Regions from separate parts of the Massilia sp. CMS3.1 genome, predicted to be linked through region 2. Evidence: predicted binding sites of a transcription regulator. Region 2 holds the regulator's gene; the other holds the start of a gene.
What was found. The regulator NrdR, encoded in region 2, represses ribonucleotide reductase genes. The targets are predictions, from matches to a motif close to CACNANATNTNGTG.
Positions count from the first base shown of each region.

Region 1: a site for NrdR is predicted at 4,180-4,193, ahead of ACHAC9_RS04685 (ribonucleoside-diphosphate reductase subunit alpha). Genes of this name have one in related genera too.

Region 1 is NZ_JBIMES010000002.1:231,432-242,411, forward strand. It holds gene ACHAC9_RS04680 (ribonucleotide-diphosphate reductase subunit beta) at 1-990, opposite strand, end outside; gene ACHAC9_RS04685 (ribonucleoside-diphosphate reductase subunit alpha) at 1,065-3,980, opposite strand; gene ACHAC9_RS04690 (sigma-54-dependent transcriptional regulator) at 4,785-6,221, opposite strand; gene ACHAC9_RS04695 (sensor histidine kinase) at 6,218-7,936, opposite strand; gene ACHAC9_RS04700 (PP0621 family protein) at 7,933-8,190, opposite strand; gene ACHAC9_RS04705 (cytochrome C assembly family protein) at 8,187-8,996, opposite strand; gene ACHAC9_RS04710 (ABC transporter ATP-binding protein) at 9,061-9,855, opposite strand; gene ACHAC9_RS04715 (ABC transporter permease) at 9,855-10,643, opposite strand; gene ACHAC9_RS04720 (ABC transporter substrate-binding protein) at 10,716-10,980, opposite strand, start outside.
Region 2 is NZ_JBIMES010000007.1:38,389-49,368, reverse strand. It holds gene ribD (bifunctional diaminohydroxyphosphoribosylaminopyrimidine deaminase/5-amino-6-(5-phosphoribosylamino)uracil reductase RibD) at 1-254, opposite strand, end outside; gene ACHAC9_RS12820 (GspH/FimT family pseudopilin) at 302-853, opposite strand; gene ACHAC9_RS12815 (type IV pilin protein) at 850-1,290, opposite strand; gene ACHAC9_RS12810 (pilus assembly protein) at 1,315-1,938, opposite strand; gene ACHAC9_RS12805 (PilW family protein) at 1,946-2,884, opposite strand; gene pilV (type IV pilus modification protein PilV) at 2,881-3,432, opposite strand; gene nrdR (transcriptional regulator NrdR) at 3,548-4,006, opposite strand; gene glyA (serine hydroxymethyltransferase) at 4,090-5,337, opposite strand; ZMP/ZTP riboswitch at 5,443-5,551, opposite strand; gene ACHAC9_RS12785 (SDR family oxidoreductase) at 5,692-6,438, shown strand; gene ybgC (tol-pal system-associated acyl-CoA thioesterase) at 6,667-7,071, shown strand; gene tolQ (protein TolQ) at 7,097-7,780, shown strand; gene ACHAC9_RS12770 (biopolymer transporter ExbD) at 7,797-8,228, shown strand; gene tolA (cell envelope integrity protein TolA) at 8,241-9,227, shown strand; gene tolB (Tol-Pal system beta propeller repeat protein TolB) at 9,262-10,527, shown strand; gene pal (peptidoglycan-associated lipoprotein Pal) at 10,576-10,980, shown strand, end outside.

The sequences.
Region 1 (10,980 bases), on a different contig from region 2:
CAGCGGATCGAGGCCGATCTGCACCGCGCGACGATTCGCGATGAAGCGCAGGTAGCCCTTGAACATCGGGGCGTTCAGGCCCAGCACGCCGCGTGGCATGGTGTCTTCGGCGTAGCGGTATTCAAGTTCGACCGCTTCCAGGAACAGCGCCTTGATCTCGTCGCGGAATTCCGGGGTCCACAGCAGCGGGTTTTCCATCTTGATCGTGTTGATCAGGTCGATGCCGAAGTTCACGTGCATCGACTCGTCGCGCAGGATGTACTGGTACTGCTCGGCGGCGCCGGTCATCTTGTTCTGACGGCCCAACGCCAGGATCTGGGTGAAGCCGACGTAGAAGAACAGGCCTTCCATCAGGCAGGCGAAGACGATGATCGATTTCAGAAGCTTCTGGTCGTTTTCCAGGGTGCCGGTCTCGAATTTCGGGTCGGTCAGCGTATTGATGAAGGGGATCAGGAATTGATCCTTGTCATGGATCGAGGCCACTTCGTTGTACGCGTTGAAGATTTCCTGCTCGTCCAGACCGAGCGACTCGACGATGTACTGGTAGGCGTGGGTGTGGATCGCCTCCTCAAAAGCCTGGCGCAGCAGGTACTGGCGGCATTCCGGGGCTGTGATGTGGCGGTAGGTGCCCAGCACGATGTTGTTCGCGGCGAGCGAGTCGGCGGTCACAAAAAAGCCCAGGTTGCGCTTGACCAGGCGGCGCTCGTCCTCGCTCAGGCCGTTCGGGCTCTTCCAGAGCTCGATATCGCGCTGCATGTTCACTTCCTGCGGCATCCAGTGGTTCGCGCAGCCGGCCAGGTATTTGTCCCATGCCCACTTGTACTTGAATGGCACCAGCTGGTTGACGTCGGTCTGACCGTTGATGATGCGCTTGTCGTCGGCGTTGACGCGCTTGGCGACCAGGGCGGCGTCGACGGTGTCGGGCAGGTCCGCGCCGTGCGGTGGGCGCACGACGGGTGCGCTCGTTGGTTCATCGTCCCATGACAGCATGATAGTTCCTCTTCTATATTCTGTGGCGGCAGCGCCCGGCGCGAAGGCCGGGCGTGCATTTCAATTATTAAGACTTATTGGCAAGCTTCGCACTCATCGAAACCGGCATCGCCCGGACGCAGGTAGCAAGCCTCGCCATCCGCGTCGGCGGCCGCAGCCGAAGTAGGCGCAACTGGCGCAGCCGCCGGCGCCGCGTGACCCACCATGCCGCCCGAGACCGACACCGCGTTCAGCGCGCCGGTGCGGGTGGTCGACTTCTCCATATGCGTCGCCGCGATGGTGCGCAGGTAGTAGGTCGTCTTCAGGCCGCGCAGCCAGGCCAGCTTGTAGGTCTCATCGAGCTTCTTGCCCGAGGCGCCGGCCATGTAGATATTCAGCGACTGCGCCTGGTCGATCCACTTCTGGCGGCGCGATGCCTGCTCGACCAGCCACTTCGGCTCGAGTTCGAAGGCGGTGGCGTAGATGTCGCGCAGGTCTTGCGGCACGCGGTCGATCTTCGAGAGCGAACCGTCGAAGTACTTCAGGTCGGCGATCATGACTTCGTCCCACAGGTCGCGTGCCTTCAGGTCGCGCACCAGATACGCATTGATCTCGGTGAATTCGCCCGACAGGTTCGACTTCACGTACAGGTTCTGGAAGGTCGGCTCGATGCAGGCCGACACGCCGATGATGTTCGAGATCGTCGCGGTCGGGGCGATCGCCACGCAGTTCGAGTTACGCATGCCGAACTCCTTGATGCGGTTACGCACCAGGCTCCAGTCCATCGACTCGCTCGTGTCCTGCTCGAGATAGCCGCCGCGTTCTTCGGCCAGCAGCTTGATCGAATCCTGCGGCAGGATGCCGCGGTCCCACAGCGAGCCGGCGTACGACTCGTAACGGCCGCGCTCTTCGGCCAGCTCGGTCGAGGCCAGGTAGGCAAAATAGCAGACGGCTTCCATCGAACGGTCGGCGAATTCGATCGCCTTGTCCGAGGCGAACGGCACGCGCATCATGTGCAGGCAGTCCTGGTGACCCATGATGCCCATGCCAACCGGGCGGTGGCGCAGGTTCGAATTACGCGCCTTTTCGACGGCGTAGTAGTTGATATCGATGACGTTGTCTAACATGCGCATCGCGGTGCGGATCGTCTTCTGCAGTTTGACATGATCCAGGCCATCGCCCTTCATGTGCTGCGGCATGTTGATCGAGCCCAGGTTGCAGACCGCGATTTCGTCGGCGCTGGTGTTCAGGGTGATCTCGGTGCACAGGTTCGACGAGTGCACGACGCCGATGTGCTGCTGCGGCGAACGAATGTTGCATGGATCCTTGAAGGTGATCCATGGGTGGCCGGTCTCGAACAGCATCGACAGCATCTTGCGCCACAGGTCGAGCGCTTCGATCTTTTTGAAGACCAGCATTTCGCCGCGCTCGGCTTTCGCTTCGTACGCGGTGTAGGCGGCCTCAAAAGCCTTGCCGACCAGGTCGTGCAGGTCCGGCGTCTCGCTCGGGGTGAACAGGGTCCAGTAACCTTTTTCCATCACGCGCTTCATGAACAGGTCGGGAATCCAGTTCGCCGTGTTCATGTCGTGGGTGCGGCGGCGGTCGTCGCCGGTGTTCTTGCGCAGGTCGAGGAATTCCTCGATGTCCATGTGCCAGGTTTCCAGGTAGGCGCAGACTGCGCCCTTGCGCTTGCCGCCCTGGTTCACGGCCACGGCCGTGTCGTTGACCACTTTCAGGAAGGGGACCACGCCCTGCGACTTGCCGTTGGTGCCCTTGATGCGCGAACCGAGCGCGCGCACCGGGGTCCAGTCGTTACCGAGGCCGCCGGCGAACTTCGACAGCAGCGCGTTTTCTTTAATAGCGTCGTAGATGCCTTCCAGGTCGTCGCCGACGGTGGTCAGATAGCACGACGACAACTGCGAGCGGCGCGTGCCCGAGTTGAACAGGGTCGGGGTCGAGCTCATGAAATCAAAACTCGACAGCAGCGTGTAGAACTCGATGGCGCGCGCTTCGCGGTCCGCTTCGCGCAGGGCCAGGCCCATCGCGACGCGCATGTAGAAGGCCTGCGGCATCTCGATGCGGGTTTCGCGCACGTGCAGGAAATAGCGGTCGTACAGGGTCTGCAGGCCGATGTAGCCGAATTGCAGGTCGCGGTCGGCGACGATGGCCTTTGCCAGGCGCTCGAGGTCGTACTTGCCGAGTTCCGCGTCGAGCAGTTCGTTCTCGATGCCCTTGGCGATGTATTGCGGGAAGTAGGTGAGGTATTCGGCGGCAGCTTTCGCCTGCGAGACTTCCTTGCCGAAGACTTCTTTACGAATCGTGTGCAGCAGGATGCGGGCCGTGACCTGGCTGTATGCCGGATCGGTTTCCATCAGAGCGCGCGCGGCCAGGATGGCGGACTTGTGCAGCTCTTCGACCGGCACGCCGTCGTACAGGTTGCGCAGGGTTTCGGCGACGATCGCTTCGGCGTCGACGTGCTTTTCCAGGCCGACGCAGGCGGCGTTCACCAGGCCGTGCACGGCATCCATGTCGAGCGGCAGGCGCTGGCCGTTGTCGATCACGTGGATCTGGGGCGCGGCCACGTGCGTCAAGCCCGCGGCTTCCTTGGACAGGCGGCGCTCTTCCATCTGCTTGGCGCGGTACAGCACGTAGGCGCGCGCGACATCGTGTTCGCCCGAGCGCATCAGCGACAGTTCCACCTGGTCCTGCACATCTTCGATGTGGAAGGTGCCGCCGTTCGGCTGGCGGCGCATCAGGTTGGCGACCACGTTATTGGTCAGCTCTTCCACCAGTTCGCGGATGCGGGCCGATGCGGCGCCCTGGCCGCCGGCGACCGCCAGGAAGGCCTTGGTCATCGCGACCGAGATCTTGTTCGGCTCAAAAGCGACGACGGCGCCGTTGCGGCGGATGATGCGGTAGTCGGCGCGCGCGGCCAGTTCGGCGGCGTTATTCGCGCCGGCCGATCCTGGAGCCGCGTGCGGGTGGATGGAAATGTCTTGTGAAGTATGCATGGGGCCTCCAGGAAGGGCAGTCGGGCTGCCGCCTATGAATTAACGAAAAATGCGAAGCAAAACGAACCCCGGCCAGCCCGAATAAACAGGCTGGACAACGTTGCTGCTGATGGATTTAACTTGCTTGAATCAACGATGGAGCCACCGAACTATTGTTGCCCGTGCTACACACCAAGTCTTGAACACTTGAGCCTGCTACCACTAGATCTAGTGCCGTTGTTTGACAATGGACTAATTGTAGTACTTCGCTGGCGCAAGCTGCAAGTGATTAAATTTTCAAAATCAGGCGATTTTTATATGTGTGGCTCTTGACATCGCGTGGTTGGACCTCGAATGCGCCACTGGCGGTAAGTGAGCACTAACCTGCTGCTTAAAGCTTGTTCAGCGTGCGGCGACCCTGCCCAATCGCAGTGCAGTGCGCACCATTTTGCACTGGCGAAAAGGCAACGCTTTTTGACAAGTTGACTGTTGAGATGCCACAAGTCGGGTGTCGACCCGAGTGGATCAACCCGCCCGGCTACCCGTCGCAGGAGTTGCTGGAGCACAAGTGTTTGCCGAACTTTCCCACTGTCCGCCGCCCTTGCGGCAGTTGTCGGCGTCGCGTTCGTGCTTCATCCACATGAAGGCAGCCACGAGGGCGATCCCAAGGGCCATATAACGTAAGCGTTTTGGCATTAGAGTACTCCCCAAGAAATAAATATGAAGTTTTGGCTGCCATAACCGGCGCGCTGCTGCGTTGGCCACTGCTTGCAGTGCTCGCACTGCAAGCAGCGTCCGCCTTGCATCGCATCCGGTGAGGAGTACTCAATTCTCCGGAGCTTGAATATCGAGCTTTTGCATCTGGTAACGCAACTGGCGCACGCTGATGCCGAGCAGGCTGGCGGTCTTCGTGCGGTTGAACTGGGTTTGCTGCAGGGCGCGCCCGATGATGTCGCGCTCGACCTGCTCCAGGTAAGCCGGCAGGTTGCTCGGCAAGGAAGCGGGGCCGAGCGCTGCCGGCTCGTCGGCAATGGGCGCGGCGACCGGCAGCGGCGCAGCCGGCGCAGGCGTCACCGGCGCGGCGAGCACGGGCGCCGGCTCAACACGCGCCGTCTCTGCCACGCGTGCGGCCTTGAGCGACAAATCCTCGACCTGGATCACGCCATCGTTGGCAAACGCCAGTGCCCGCTCCAGCACGTTTTCCAGTTCGCGCACGTTGCCGGGAAAGGAATACGCACGCAAGGCATCGAGCACACCCGGTCCGAGCGAGGCGCCGCCCGGTCCTGCCAGGCGCGCCAGGATGGCGTTGGTGAGCACCGATAAATCATCCAGTCTCTCGCGCAGCGGCGGCAGCGCCAGTTCGATCACGTTCAGGCGATAGAACAAATCCTGGCGAAACATGCCAGTCTCGACGCACCGGGCCAAATCCTTGTGCGTGGCGCTGATGATGCGCACGTCGACCGGCTCCTCATTGGTGGCGCCGATCTTGCGCACGCGCCGCTCCTGGATCGCGCGCAGCAATTTAACCTGCATCGCCAGCGGCAGGTCCGCCACTTCATCGAGCATCAGGGTGCCGCCATTGGCCGCCTGGAAGAAGCCGTCGCGCTCTTCCCCTGCCCCGGTAAAAGCGCCCTTGCGGTGGCCGAAGAATTCGGACTCCATCAGGTTTTCCGGAATCGCGCCACAGTTGACGGCCACGAAAGGTTTCAAAGCGCGCGAACTCCGGGCGTGGATCTCGCGCGCAGCCAGTTCCTTGCCGGCGCCCGATTCTCCAGTGATCGCGATCGGCGCCATCGAGCGCGCCAGGCGGTCGATCTGGGCGCGCAGCGCCTGCATCGCCTGCGAATTGCCGATCAGGCGCGAGCCGGTCTCTTCAGCCGAACTTCCCGCGCCGGCATCGGACAACTTCAGCGCCGAGCGCACCATCACGCGCAATTCGTCCAGCACCACCGGCTTGGACACATAGTCGAATGCGCCGGCTTTCAGCGCCACCACGGCGTTCTCGGCGCTGCCAAACGCCGTAATGACGGCGATCGGGGTTTTCGTCGTGCTCGACACTTCGCGCACCAACTCCAGCCCCAGGCCGTCCGGCAGGCGCATGTCGGTCAGCACCAGGGCGTAGCTGTTGTCCGCGACGTGCCGCCGCGCTTCGCGCAGCGTGGCGGCGCAGTCGACGTCCAGGCCCATTTTCAGGAGCGTGATCTCGAGCAGTTCGCGCAGGTCGGCTTCGTCGTCGACGACCAGGATGCGGGGTGAACTCATACATTTCTCTCTTGCGCGAAGGTGATGACGAACCGGCCGCTGGCCTTGCGCGGCCCCAGCGCGGCGGTGTCGAAACGTGATTCGTAATCGAGTTTAGCGCCGTTGTTCAGGCATAGCTCGCGCGCCAGGTACAGCCCCAGGCCGGTGCCCTTGCTCGAGGTTGTGTAGAAGGGTTCAAACAAATGGGCCCGCACTTCGGGCGTGATGCCGGGGCCGTCGTCCTGTACGTGCAGCTCCAGCGTGCCGAAGGCATCGAGCTCGGGCCAGATGCGGATGCTCGATGGCTTGCGGCTGGCATAGCGGATCGCATTGCCGAGCAAATTGACCAGCACTTCGCGCAGGTGCAGCGCATCGAAACGCACTTCGATCGCGCCGGCCCCGCCCAGCCAGACTACCTCGCCCGGCAAATCCTGGGTTTCGCAAAACTCGTTTTTCAGTTCGAACAGGAAGGGCCCCAGCTGCACCGGCTCGGCGTACGGCTGGGCCTTCCTCGACAGCTGCAGGATGTCCTCGACCATGCGGTTCACGCGCGCCACATTGTCGCCGATGATTTTCAACAGCCGCACCTCGGCCTTGCCGTGCAGGTCTTCGGCCAACAAGGCGGTAGCGTGGCCGATCGCGGACAGGGGATTGCGAACTTCGTGCGCGATGCTCGCCGTCAGGCGGCCCATCGAGGCCAGTTTCAGTTGCTGCGCCTGGTTTTCGATGGCGCTCACGTCCTGCAGGAAGATGACGCTGCGCGCAGGCGTCCCGCCGCCGGCGGCTACCCGCGCAAAGCGCAGTTTCAAATGCGCCAGCTGGTCGCGCCGCGCGCGCAGACCGGCTTCGCCGACCGCCACTTCCTGGTAGGGCTTCAGGATCACATACGCGCCATCCGGCCCGGCTTCGCTTGGCACCGGCTCGACCGCGGCCAGGGTCGGCGCCGCAGTACTCCCTGCCCCCATCCAGCTGGCAAACGCGTGCGCCACCGGTTCCAGTCCAGGCAACGCGTCAAGCTGCAAGCCAGCCGCCGCGTCCATGCCGAGCATGCGCCGCGCCGCCGGATTGGCCGTATGAATGCGCCCATCCATGCTGACCACCAGCACGCCGTCGCCGACGTCCGCGATCACGATCTCGTTGATCGCCTGCTGCACCTGCAGGTCGACGCCGCGTTGCGCCGCCAGTTCTTGCTGGCCGATCAGGCGCGCCGCCAGCCGGTTGAGCAGCCAGACCACGGCAAAAAAGGCGATGCCGGCCATCCCGGCCTGCACCAGCGCCGGTTCGCCGTCGCGCGTGACCATTAGCCAGGTGGCGTCGGCGAGGATGAACAGGGTCGCGAGCGCGGCCGAGAACAGGGCCGGCACCAGCGGCGCCAGGATCGCGGCGCCTGCCAGCGGGAACAGATACAGGATGACCAGGCCGCTGCGCACACCGCCGGCGCTCAGGTAGAGCAGCGAGATTACGGCCAGGTCGAGCGCGATCTGGGTCGTCAACTGGAGCGTGAAGCGGCGCCGCCAGAACAGCGTCAGCAGGCTGAAACAGATGGCGGCGCCAAGGTAGATGAAGCAGGTGAGCGCATAGGCGGGCAAGGCCCGCACGCCCCCGCCCTGGACGTCGAAGGCGAGGTACAGCAGCAGCACCAGCGCGATCACGATGCGGGTGACGGTCAGTGCCTGCAGCGAACGCCAGAAGGTCGCGCGCGACTGCGTGGACAGCACTTGCCAGCCGGCTTTCAAGGCTGACCGGGCGGCAGGCGCACGTGGCCCGGGCTGCAGTAGTCGCGCCCGTCCGCGTGGACTGCTTCCGAAACCGGGAAATGCAGGCCGCAGTGGGCGCAGCTGGTCATGTTTTCGATGGCTGCGGGCGGCATGGCCTCCGGCCCTTGCGGCGGCACATGCATCTGGTGCTTGCGGGCGGCGGCGCGCAGTTTCGCGCGCACCGCAAACCAGATCAGCACGGCCAGGGCGATCCAGAACAGGGCGCGGCTCATGCGATCCCCCGGTGCAGCACGACTTCGAGCACGAAACGGCTGCCGACATAGGCCAGCGCCAGCGTGGCAAAACCGGCCAGCGTGAAGCGCAGCGCCGTCTTGCCGCGCCAGCCGCGCCAGCGCCGTCCGGCCAAGAGGGCCGCGAACAGCATCCAGGACAACAGCGCGAACACGTTTTTGTGGTCCCAGCGCAGCGCCTTGCCGAACAGCTGTTCCGAGAACACCACCCCCGACAGCACGGTCAGGGTGAGCAGCACGAAGCCGATCCAGATCAGGCGAAACAGGAGCTTTTCCATGGTCAGCAGCGCCGGCAGCTGGTCGAGCGCGCCGCCGAACCAGCCACTTGCGGCCGGCACCGCGCGCGCGTGCAGGCGGGTTTCCTGCAAGGCCATCAGCACCGCGTGGAAAGCGGCGATGGTCAGCGTGCTGTAGGCCAGCACGGCCACGGCCACATGCCAGCCGAAGGCGCTCGACTGGTTTTGCAGGGGCATGACTGCACCCGGAAAGACCATCGGCAACAGGGCGGCGGCGCAGGCGCAGGGCATGACCAGGCGGCGCAGGCCGTCGAGCGCGAAATTGCGGTTCTCAACCCAGTAGGCAGCGACCGATACCCAGAGCGCGGCCGAGAGCATGATGGCAAAACCGATGCGCAGGCCGTTTGGCGCGAAGGCGTCGCTCCACAGGGCCACGCCGTGCACCGCCCAGGCCAGCGCGGTGACGCCGGAGATGACGGCGCCTTGGCGCAACGGCAGCAGGGCGCAGGCCGCGTACAGCAAAGCCGCGGCAAAAAAGAGGGTGTTGTGCATAACCCGAGTCTACACCATCGGAGCCCGGCAGGCGCGGCCCTGCCCCGCCCCGAGCGCGCTCGCGTCAATCGACGGCGGCCATGCGGCGCTCGTCGGTATGGTGGCGCTGCTGCTCTTCCATCACGAGGTGGCCGAGTTCCCGTTTCAGGTCATTGAAGGCGGGCGATGCGGGATCGCGCAGGCGCGGCAAATCGACGCTGATGTCGCGCTTGACCGTGCCGGGCCGGTAGGTCATCACGACGATGCGGTCGGCCAGGTAAATCGCTTCCTCGATGCTGTGGGTGACGAACAGGATCGTCTTTTTTGTTTCTAACCAGATGCGCAGCAGCTCGTCCTGCAGGTTGCGCCGGGTCAGCGCGTCGAGCGCACCGAAGGGTTCGTCCATCAGCATGATCGGCGAATCGAGCGCCAGCACGCGCGCGATCGCCACCCGCTGGCGCATGCCGCCGGACAGGTCCTTCGGATAGCGCGTGCGGAATTCCGACAGCGACAGCATGTGCAACAGCTTCTCGACCGTGCCCCCGATGCGCGCCTTCGCCAGCCCCTTGATCTCGAGGCCGAAGGCGATGTTCTTCTCGACCGTCATCCAGGGGAAGAGCGCATATTCCTGGAACACCATGCCGCGTTCGGGTCCGGGACCCACGACCGGCGCACCGTTGACGAGAATGCTGCCGCTGGTGGGATGCGAGAAGCCGGCCACCGCGCCCAGCAGAGTCGACTTGCCGCAGCCCGAGGGCCCGAGCAGGCAGGTGAACTGGCCCGGCGCGATGTCGAGGTCGATGTCCTGCAGCGCCACCACCTTGCGGCGCCCACTTTCGAACACCTTGTTGACTTTCTGAATGCGGATATGCGGTTCCATCAGTGCTCCAGTCCCCGGTGCCAGCGCAGCAGGTAGTTATTCAAACGGTTCATGCCGATGTCGATCGCCAGGCCCAGCATGCCGATGGTGATCATGCCGGCGATGATCTTGTCGGACCAAAAATACTCGCGCGCTTCCAGGATGCGGAAACCGAGCCCATTGTTCACCGCGATCATTTCGGAGACGATGACGACGATGAAGGCGGTGCCGATACCGATCCGCACGCCCGACAGGATGTAAGGCACGGCGGCCGGCAGGATCACGCGCAGGAACACCGTGCCGGGTCCAGCGCCGAGGCTGCGCGCCGCGCGCAGGTAGATGCCGTCGACCTGGCGCACTCCGGCGATCGTGTTCATCAGCACCGGGAAAAACGCGCCCAGCGCGATCAGGAACACGGCCGGCGGATTGCCGAGACCGAACCACAGGATCGCCAGCGGAATGTAGGCGATCGGCGGGATCGGGCGCAGGATCTGCACCAGCGGATTCATCCAGGCATACACGGCGGGAATCGCGCCCATGGCGAGACCGAGCGGCAGGGCCAGAGCGCCGCCGATGGCAAACCCGACCACCACCCGGTACAGGCTGGTGAGCGTGTCGACGATCAGCTCACCCGACAAGGCCCAGGACCACCAGCTGGCGCCGGCATTGCCTTCGAAGGGCTGCAGGGGCAGCAAATATTCCACCCACTTGCGCCCCACGTCGTAGGGCGCCGGCAGCACCTGGGGGTTGACCAGGCCGGCGCTCGCTACCGCCTGCCAGATCAGGATCGCCAGCAGCGGCACCACCATGCCGACTGCACGCTCGCCCAATTCCTGGCGCCAGTTCCGTTTTTCCATGTCCGCTCCTTCTGCAATGGCGATTCAGTTGACGTTCAGGCTTTTCTTGGCCGAGGCCAGCAGGTCGGTGCGCACCCAGTCGCGCGCCACGGGCGGCTGGCGCATGCGCCCGACGCCGGTTTTCGCCATGGTGTCGGTCGTGACCTGGATGTGCTCGGCCGTGACGTCGTACGAATACGGCGCATTCCCGATCGCATCCTCGAAGTCGGCGACGCTGATCTGACCCTTGAACACCGTCTCGCGCACATACTTCGACGCCAGCGCCGGGTTGGCGATGAAGGTCTTGGTC
Region 2 (10,980 bases):
AGCGCGTTCGAACATGGCGGGGTGCGGCCATAATGGCTGCAGGGCTCGAGCGTGACATACGCGGTCGCGCCGCGCACATCGTTACCGCGCGCGGCGGCGTCGCGCAGGGCCTGGATCTCGGCATGGGCCTGGCCGGCCGGCTGGGTGTGGCCGGCGCCGATGACGCTACCCTCGCGCACGATCACGCAGCCCACGCGCGGGTTCGGGGCAGTGATGGTCATGCCTTTGGCGGCCCACTCCAGGGCCAGCGCCATGGCGTCGATGTCGGTGTCTACCTTGGTCACAATATTCTTCAGGTGGTCTAAGACGGCGCGGCGGCGCCGTCGCAGTTGTCGTCGCGCGCCGGATTGCAGGCGCGTGCCCGGCCCAGCATGTTGATTTTAATACGGCGGGTCGACCCGCCATGAAACAGCGACAGCGTGCCCCAGCGCGCCGCGCCGCTATTCGTGGCGGTGCAGCTGCGCCCGGCGCCATTGTAGGCGATGTAATACGGGGCTGCAGGACTCGTGAAGGCAAAAGCGGCCTGGAAGCCGGCCGGGAGCGCCTCGTGCACGGCGAGGATGGCGTCGCCCGGCCCCGGCACAGCGTCGCCGTCGCGGTCGACGAACACGGTCCAGCCCTGCGTCCAGTCGACCCCGAGCGCGTCGCGCGGCATCACGCTGACGCGCTCGTTGCGCGCAATCGCCTGCGCCCTTGCCAGGCCGATTGCGCCGAACAGGTCGTTCGTCGCCGTGCGCAGTTGCTGGGCGCGCAGCAGCGCAGCCAGGTCCGGCAGCGCGACGCCCAGCAGGATCGCGGCGATGGCTGTGACGACGAGCAGTTCGGGTAGCGAAAAACCCCGCGTTGCGTTCATGGCCAGCAGCGCGCCGACGGTCCGCTGGCACCCTGCTCGCCGGTGCTGCGCAGGGTGAGCGCGCCGCATTCGGCGTCAAGGAAGCGGACGTCGACATGTGCCGTACCGGGACGCGCGCGCAGCTGCACGCAGTCGCGCAGGTCCTGGTCCGGGCAGGCTTGGGCATCGAGTTCGTAGGCGCTGCCGGCGGCCGCATTCCCGGACCACCAGCGCAGGGACTCCACCGGCGCCTCCCGTGAAAAAGCGACATAGGTGTGGGCAATTGCATGGTGCTGTTCCTGCTGCTGCATGGCGGTGATCAGCGCGACCTTGCCTTCCATGCGCCGCGTTTTGGTGATGTAGCCGGCATAGCTGGGCCAGGCCAGGCTGGCCAGTAGCGACATGATGAGCAGCACGACCATCACTTCGACCAGGGTAAAACCGCGCGCGCGCGACATCGTTGTCTCCTCGGATACCTTGAATCAGGATGCAGCCTTGTGCAGTTCAGGCCAGTTGGCGATTTCGCGCCAGCCCATGCGCTTTCCCGGCCCGCTGGCGCTGGCACGTCGATAATGGCTCTGCAGGACGACCATCGTGGCCCGGTCGGCGCCGACGCCGAGCGCCGTGATGCGAAACATGGGCTGGGGGCCCGCCAGCAGTTCGACCAGATAGCGCGGGGCGGCGGCCGGCAGCGTGCCCGCGCCCGTCGGCAGCGAGCGGCTTGTAAAGCGGCCGTATTCGACGCCGGCCTCGCCCGCCAGGTCGGCCGTCTGCCAGGCCGGCGGCGCAGTCCCGGTGCTGGCCTGGCACAAGCCGGTCTTCTCGGCCTGCCCAAGGCAACGTTCGTCGAATGCGCTCGCGTCCATGGCCGCGAAGATGGCCGTGCGCGGCGAAGCTGGACCGGCCGCGCCCTCGATGTCGCGCTCGGCGTCGAGCAGCGCCGCTTCGGCCGCCGCATGAGCCACCTGGCGGTCGCGTTCATGGCGCGCCGATGTCGCATGTGCGAGCGCGGCGCGCGCGGCCGACAGCGACATCATCAGAAGCGCGAGCATCAGGAACAGCATGGTGACGAGCGCCGCGCCGCGCTCGGAGTGACGTGCCCGCATGGCCGCCTCAAGGCTGGGCTGCGCCGACTGCGAACACGGCCGTGAACAGCCTGCGCGACGGCGTCTGGACGCGGCCGTGCAGGTCCGCAGCTGCCAACTGTACGCCCTCGTCGCCCGCCGCCTGGGCCGCACCATAGGCCGCGCCGAACAGCGAATACGCGCCCGGCTGGACCGGCGCGGCCGAGGGACGTTCGCCATGCAGCAGCAAGGCCACCTGCACGCTGGCGACGCGCTTCCACCAGGTCTTCTCGTTCAGCTCGGCCTGCCCACCGCCCGCCAACGGCAGCGCGGCATCGAGCGCGGCCAGCGCGCTGGCGCTCACGTAGCGGTTCGGGACACCATCGGGCGCGGTGTCGGTATCGACCCCATACAGCACCTGGAAGCCGTCGACCCCGGCGACGATTGCGTCCGCGCTCCAGTTGCTCGTGCCGCGGTACTTGCAGCGCAGCTCGGCCAGGCCGTCGCCATTGCGCGCGACATAGAAGATGCTCCAGCCCTCCTTTGCCTCGTGCACCGGGAAGCCCGCGCAGTTGATGACGCTGCCGTCGCCATCGGGCGCAGCACCCGCGCCTGAATAGCGTACGGCCAGCACGTCGCTGCCGTTGACGGCAGTGCTCACCGGATTGTCGATGCCGGCACTCGTCTTGACGAGCGAGCGGCTGTCGAGACCTGCGAGCGGCGCCGGCAGGTCCCTGGCGGGTGCCGCGCCGGCCAGGCGCTCCCAGTCGACAAAGGCGCCCTGCCTCACGGCGCGCCCGATCAGGGCCAGCGCAAAGCGCCCGCCATCGTCGATGCTTGCCGCGTCTTCATGGGCCACATACGACCTGTTCGCGCCGATCATCAAGACGCCGCCGGCCAGCAGCACGCCCAGGCCCAGCGCCAGCGCAACGAGCAGCTCGGCCAGGGTCATGCCACCTTGCCGCGCCAGGGGGCGGGGCGCGTTCATGTCGCGACCACCATCGTGATGAACGGCGTTTCCTGCGACCTTGCCTCCCCTGGCCGCGCCGGCAGGCGCCAGCCCAGCTTGACGACGACCGGTGCATTCGCGCCGCCGGTGCAGGCCCATTCGAAGGCAAGCAGCGCGGCGTTCCAGCCGCCGGCGTCGCGGCAGACCGTGATGCGCCCGCCGGGAAAGGCGGCACGCACGATGCGCGCCGTGTCGTACAGGTCGTGGGCCGCCATCCGGGCCGGGTCGCAATCGGCCGTGCCGAAGCAGTGCATCGGCGGCGGCGCAGGCGCGCCGTCACGCGCGTCGTACGCGAACTGGAGGTATGGATTGGAGGCGTCGGGCAGCGCCATCTGCGCGGCGTTGACCCGCATGCGTGCGCCGAGCGAGGCTGCCAGTTGCACGGCTTCCGATTCGAGCGCGGCCTGCTGGCGCAAGCGCGCGCTTGCCACTTGCGTGGCCGCCGCACCGACGACTCCGAGCGCCAGCACGAACATGGCGACCAGCACTTCGACCAGCGTGAAGCCGTTTAACCGAGACCATTGCAAGGAACACCTCCGCAGTTCAGGCGCGACAATTCGCGCGAGCTGAGAAGTTATCAGTGCAAGCCGGTGCGCCCCTGCGCTGGGTCAACCGTGCGCGGGCTGCCTGAAAAGGCTTGATTTACTTGCGCGAGTGGCCGACTTCCACCAAGGCCTGCTGGAACTCGGCGAGGTCCTTGAAGTCTTTATAGACGGAGGCAAAGCGGATATAGGCGATCTCATCGAGACGCTTGAGTTCCTGCATCACGAGTTCGCCGACATGGCCGGTATCGACTTCACGCCGCCCGCTGATCAGCAGCTTTTCCTCGATCGAGGCGACGGCGGCGTCGATGGCCTCGGCCGACACCGGGCGCTTGCGCAGCGCCAGCATCAGGCTGCCGCGCAGTTTATGGCTGGCGAATTCGGTGCGGCTGCCGTTCTTCTTGACGATGATCGGCATCGACAGTTCGATGCGTTCGTAGGTGGTGAAGCGCTTGTCGCATTGCACGCAGCGGCGCCGGCGCCGGATGGCGTCGCCCTCCTCGGATACGCGCGTATCGAGGACCTGGGTGTCTTCATGCTGGCAGAACGGACATTTCATGGGGCGCTCGATGGTGATGCGCAGGAAGGGCATCCGGGCGGACGCCGTTCCTGGACTCTACTACGTTTGAAGCTCGATGACGATTAGGCCGCGTACACCGGATACTTGTCGGTCAGCAGCTTCACTTGCGCCTTCACACGCTCGATCGTCGCAGCGTCGTGCGGGTTGTCGAGCACGTCGGCGATCAGGTGGCCGACTTTCGTCGCATCTTCTTCCTTGAAGCCGCGCGTCGTGAAGGCCGGGCTGCCCAGGCGAATGCCCGAGGTCACGAACGGCTTTTGCGGGTCGTTCGGGATGCCGTTTTTATTGCAGGTCATGTGCGCCTGGCCGAGGATGGCTTCCGCTTCCTTGCCGGTCAGGCCCTTGGCGCGCAGGTCGACCAGCATCACGTGCGACTCGGTACGGCCCGACACGATGCGCAGGCCGCGTGCGATCAGCGCTTCGGCCAGGGCCTTGGCGTTCTTCACGACTTGCTGCTGGTAGGTCTTGAATTCGGGCGTCAACGCTTCCTTGAAGGCCACCGCCTTGCCGGCGATGACATGCATCAGCGGACCGCCCTGGATGCCGGGGAAGATCGCCGAATTGATCTGCTTTTCGAACTCGGCCTTCATCAGGATGATGCCGCCGCGCGGGCCGCGCAGCGACTTGTGCGTGGTCGAGGTGACGAAGTCGGCGTGCGGCACCGGGTTCGGGTATTCGCCCGCGGCGATCAGGCCGGCGTAGTGGGCCATGTCGACCATGAAATAGGCTCCGACTTCCTTGGCGATTTTCGCAAAGCGCTCGAAGTCGATGCGCAGGGCAAACGCCGAGGCGCCGGCGATGATCATCTTCGGCTTGTGTTCGCGGGCCAAAGCTTCCATGGCGTCGTAGTCGATGTCTTCTTCCGGGGTCAGGCCGTACGACACGACGTTGAACCATTTACCGGACATGTTCAGTGCCATGCCGTGGGTCAGGTGGCCGCCTTCGGCCAGCGACATGCCCATGATGGTGTCGCCAGGCTTGAGCATGGCGAAGAACACGCCCTGGTTCGCCTGCGAACCGGAGTTCGGCTGGACGTTTGCGCTTTCCGCGCCGAACAGTTCCTTGACGCGGTCGATCGCCAGCTGCTCGGCGACGTCGACGTATTCGCAGCCGCCGTAATAGCGCTTGCCCGGATAGCCTTCGGCATATTTATTCGTGAGCTGGGAGCCCTGCGCTTCCATCACGGCCGGCGAGGTGTAGTTCTCGGAAGCGATCAGCTCGATGTGATCTTGCTGACGGGTGTTTTCCTTCTGGATGGCGTCCCACAGTTCCGGGTCAACCTTGGCCAGCGTGTGATCTTTTGCAAACATGAACAAAACTCCAATCGATAAGAGAACCGGACAACGGCGGTGTTGGATCGGCATGAGGCCGGCAAACGACAGGCGCGCTGCAATCAAGATGCGCGCGAACCCATTGTCGGTTGCCCAGGCGAACGGCGGGTGAAATCTCACGCTCCCCGGTGGGTGCCCACCTTGCCGCAACGCCAGGAAGACGTTGTGGATTTCGCCAGTCACGTGAGACATAAATGGACTGAGGATTGTATGTGAACTGCCCGCTTAGGGCAAGGAATGCACTGCCAGCCTGGCAACGATGGCAATGGCCCGGACAAGATGGTCATTTCGGCTACAATCGGGGGACGCCACTGCAACCCGAGGAATTCCATCATGATCGTTTTCATCACCGGCGCGTCCGCCGGATTCGGCGCCGAAATGGCGCGCACCTTCGTTCGCAATGGCCACCAGGTCGTGATGGCGGCGCGCCGCATGGATCGCCTCGACGCGCTGGCGGCGGAATTGGGCGAATCGGCGCTGCCGGTCGAGATGGATGTCACCAGCAAGGCCTCGATCGAGGAAGCGCTGGCCATGCTGCCGCAATCCTGGCGCCAGATCGATGTGCTCATCAACAACGCCGGCCTTGCGCTCGGCACCGCGCCGGCCCACGAGGCGCCGCTGGAAGACTGGGAAACCATGATCGCCACCAATTGCAAGGGCCTGGTGACGATGACGCGCGCCCTGCTGCCGGCGATGGTCGAGCGTGGCAGCGGGCTGGTGATCAACCTCGGTTCGGTCGCCGGTCACTACCCCTACCCCGGGGGCAATGTGTACGGCGCGACCAAGGCGTTTGTGGAACAGTTCACCCTGAACCTGCGCGCGGATCTCGTCGGCACCGGCGTGCGCGCGACCAACCTGGCGCCGGGCCTGTGCGGCGGGACCGAGTTTTCGAACGTGCGTTTCAAGGGCAATGACGAAGCGGCGGCGAAGGTGTATGAAGGTACGACGCCCTTGAGCCCCAAGGATATCGCCGAGACGGCGTACTGGATCGCGACGCTGCCGGCGCATATCAATGTCAACAGCATCGAGATGATGCCGACCTGCCAGGGGTTTTCTCCGTTTACCATCAAGCGCGTGTAATACTCGGCGTTTGCAAGATGCCCATGGGGCGGGCAGGCGTCTCCGGTTCGATAATTGTGAGAAAGTGTTACAGTCATTGTCCTGACAACGCCATCTCGGTCTACTACGCCGCGCCTGACACGTTTTCAGGCACATCCACTGGCCGCACTGCCGCGGCCCGTGTGTTCGCTATCGCACATAGACGCGAATCGCGTAAAATGGCTCCTTTTATTATTTATGGCAGAACAGATGCCTTCGCTTTTCACCTGGACAGTCCGGGTCTACTACGAAGATACGGATGCGGGCGGTATCGTGTTCTACGCGAACTACCTGAAGTTTTTCGAGCGCGCGCGTACCGAATGGCTGCGCGCCGCCGGCGTCGACCAGCAAGGCCTGATCGACCGTGAAGGCGCTGCCTTCGTCGTGAAAAGCGCCAGCATCGATTATCATGCGCCATCCAGGCTCGACGATGAAATCACCCTGACGCTGACCATCGAAAAGCTGGGGCGCGCGTCGATCCAGTTCGCCCAGAAAGCGTACAAAGGCGACCTCCTGCTGGTCGAGGCAATCGTCAAAGTCGGCTGCGTCGATATCGCCACCGTACGCCCGCGCGCCCTACCCGTCGACGTGGCTGATAAAATGCGGACCGCCTGATCCATTCAACACTACTGCATACCCGATGACACCAACCCACGACCTTTCCTTCCTAGCCCTCATCAGCAACGCGCACCTGATCGTGCAGCTCATCATGCTGCTTTTGTTGGTGCTGTCCGTGGTCAGCTGGTTCTACATCTTCCGCAAACTGTTCGCCATCCGCGCCGCCCGCCGCCAGACCGAGCAGTTCGAGCGCAGCTTCTGGGCCGGCGGCAACCTGCATACCCTGCACCAGAGCGCCAGCGCGCAGCGCGACCAGAGCGGTCCGCTGGCACGCATCTTCGAAGCAGGCATGGGTGAATTCATCAAGGGCAAGCAGGCCTCGCGCGACGCGCTCGACATGGGCGCCGTGCTCGACGGTTCGCGCCGCGCCATGCGCGCCGGTTTCCAGCGCGAACTCGACGGCCTGGACCTGCACCTGAACTTCCTGGCCTCCGTCGGTTCCGTGTCGCCCTACATCGGCCTGCTCGGTACCGTGTGGGGCATCATGAACGCCTTCCGCGGCCTGGCCAGCGTGCAGCAAGCCACCCTTGCCGTCGTCGCGCCCGGCATCGCCGAAGCGCTGATCGCCACCGCGATCGGCCTGTTCGCGGCGATTCCGGCGGTCGTTGCCTACAACCGCTTCACGCACGACATCGACCGCCTCGCGACCCGTTTCGAGAGCTTCGTCGAGGAATTCTCGAACATCCTGCAGCGCCAGTCGCGCTGATTCGAGAGGATCCATCATGGCATTTTCCAGCAGCATGCGCGGCGGTCGCCGCAGCAAACTGAAAGCCGAAATCAACGTCGTGCCCTACATCGACGTGATGCTGGTACTGCTCATCATCTTCATGGCGGTGCCGGCCAATGTGACGCCGAACGTGGTCAACCTGCCGAGCGCCGAGAAATCGGCCCTGCCGCCGGACACCTATATCCACGTCACGGTAAAACCGGACGCCACGCTGTCGATCGGCGTCAGTGGCAAGGAAACGGTCGCCGCCGAATCAATGCCCGACCGCGCCGCCTTGCTCGAACGCCTGCGCGAACTACATGAGAGCAACCCGGATTACCCGGTGATGATCTCCGGCGACCGCGAAAGCAAGTATGCCGACGTGATCGAACTGATTTCCGCATCGAAGAAGCTGGGGATTACCCGCGTCGGTCTCGCAACCCAGTAAGCAATGTCGCCAATGAAGCCAGCCACCCACGGCGCCCCCTACACCCTGCCGCCGGAACCGAACAAAGTGCCCGCCATCGTGCTGGCGCTGGCGGTGCACGCCCTGCTGCTGGCTTTCCTGTGGGTTGGCATCAGCTGGCAGAAAGCCGAGCCGCCCGCGGTCGAGGCCGAAGTCTGGGACATGAAGGTCGAGTCGGCCGCCGCGCCGGCATTGCCCCCGCCGCCCATGGAAGTAAGCGCACCCGAGCCGACACCGAAGCCCGCACCGCCACCACCGCCGCCGCGGCCAAAAGTGGCCGAGCCGGAACCGGTGAAGCCGGCCGCACCGGACATCAATCTCGAGCGCGAGAAAAAACTGGCCGAGCAGAAGAAGCAGCGCGAACGCGATGTGCTGGAAAAGAAGGAACGTGAGCGCGAGCTGGCCGAGACAAAGGAACGCGAAGAACTGAAGGCCAAGGAACTGGCTGACAAGAAAGCGGCTGACCAAAAACTCGCCGATAAAAAAGCGGCCGAGAAAAAAGAACACGACAAGAAAGAAGCCGAAAAGAAGCTCGCTGCCGACGCCGAAAAGAAAAAACTCGCCGCCGAAAAGACCGCGAAGGCCAAGGCGGAAGCGGCCGACCAGGCCAGGCTCGACAAGCAGCGCGCCGACGAACTTAAACGCATGATGGGCGCGGCCGGCAGCGGTGGCGAGGCGCAGAAGTCGAGCGCACCGAAGATCGACGCCGGTTACGTGGGTAAAATCACGGCGCTCATCAAGAGCAACACGACGTTCGCCGGCAGTCTCGACGTGCCGGGCAATCCAAAGGCCGTGTTCAAAGTCGAGCAATTACCGACCGGCGAGATCCTGTCGGTTCGCCTGAGCAAGAGCAGCGGCGTGCCGCAATTCGACGACGCAGTGGAGCGCGGCATTAACAAATCGTCACCGCTTCCAAAGAAAAAAGATGGTACGGTGGAGCGCACTATCGTGGTCAATTTCTCCATGAAAGACCTGGACTGATCGCACTGAATAATCTTTGCCGAGAAAAGAACGCATGAAAAAACTTCATTATTTATTATTTTCCGCCACCCTCATGATCGGGTCGGCGGCCAATGCCCAACTGCAGGTGGAAATCGCCGGCGTCGGCAGTAACCAGATTCCGGTGGCCGTCGCCGCCTTCGCCGACGAATCGATCGCGCCCGACCAGGTCTCGGCCATCGTGCGCGCCGACCTCGAGCGCAGCGGCGTGTTCAAGGTCATCAACGCCGGCCAGGTCATCAGCGACAGCGCCAGCATCGATGCCGCCGCGTGGAAGGCCAGGGGCGCCGATGCGCTGGTGGTCGGCAGCGTGCAGAAGCAGCCGGACGGCCGCTTCGCCGTGCGTTATAAACTCTACGACACCGTCAAGGGCAGCCAGCTGTCGCAGCTGGGCGGCGAAGTGCAGCCGAAGTACACGCGCCTGCAGGCGCACCGCATCGCCGACGACGTGTACGAAAAGCTGACCGGCACGCGCGGCATCTTCTCGACCCGCATCGCGTATGTGAAGGAAAACCGGGCCGGGCGCAGCTATGCGCTGGCCGTGGCCGACGCCGACGGCGAGAACGAGATCGTTGCCGTGCGCGGCAAGGAGCCGATCATCTCGCCCGCCTGGTCGCCGGACGGCGGACGCGTTGCCTATGTGTCGTTCGAAGACCGCAAGCCGGTCATCTACATGCAGGACCTGGTCACCGGTAAGCGCCGCGTGATCGCCAACGAAAAAGGCAGCAACTCGGCGCCGTCGTGGTCTCCCGACGGCAGCAAGCTGGCGATCGCCCTGTCGAAATCGGGCAGCTACCAGGCGTATGTCGTCAATGCCGACGGTTCCGGCCTGCGCCGCGTATCGAACAGCAACGGCATCGACACCGAACCGCAATTCTCGGCCGACGGCCAGAGCCTGTATTTCACGAGCGACCGCAGCGGCGGCCCGCAGATCTACAAGATGAGCGTCTCGGGCGGCAACGCCACCCGCGTCACCTTCAACGGCAACTACAACATCAGCCCGCGCGTTTCTCCGGACGGCAAGACCCTGGCCTGGATTTCGCAGCGCGACGGCGGCTATTCCCTGTTCGCGAAGGACCTGGCCAGCGGCCAGGAACTGCGCCTGGCCGATGGCGCCACCGAACCCAGTTTTTCGCCGAACGGCAAATACATCATGTATGCAGCCAAAGGCAACGGGCGTGCCGCGCTGGCCGTCGTATCGACCGATGGCCGGGTCAAGCAGCGCTTGACCACCAACGCGGGAAATATTCGGGAGCCCAGCTGGGGTCCCTTCATGAAGTAAAGAACTTCCTTACTCATCAATTACTAACCAAGACCAGGAGAAAAACCCATGCGCAACGTTAAGAGTGTGTCCTTCATCATCGCCACTGCAGCCCTGCTCGCAGCCTGCAAAACGCCAACGCCAGCCGTCGAGCCGACCGTTGTCGAGCGTACTCCACAAGGACCAGTCGCCAGCGACACCCGCGACATCCGTCCTGTGGAAACCGCCACCGTCGATCCGCTGAATGACCCGAAAGGCGTGCTGGCCAACCGCAGCGTCTACTTCGACTTCGACAGCTATGTCGTGCGTGAAGATGGCAAGCCGGTCGTCTCGAACCACTCGAACTACCTGAACCAGAACAAGAGCCGCAAGGTCCTGATCCAGGGTAACACCGATGATCGCGGCGGCAGCGAGTACAACCTGGCCCTGGGCCAGAAGCGCGCCGAAGCCGTGCGTCGCTCGATGTCGACCCTG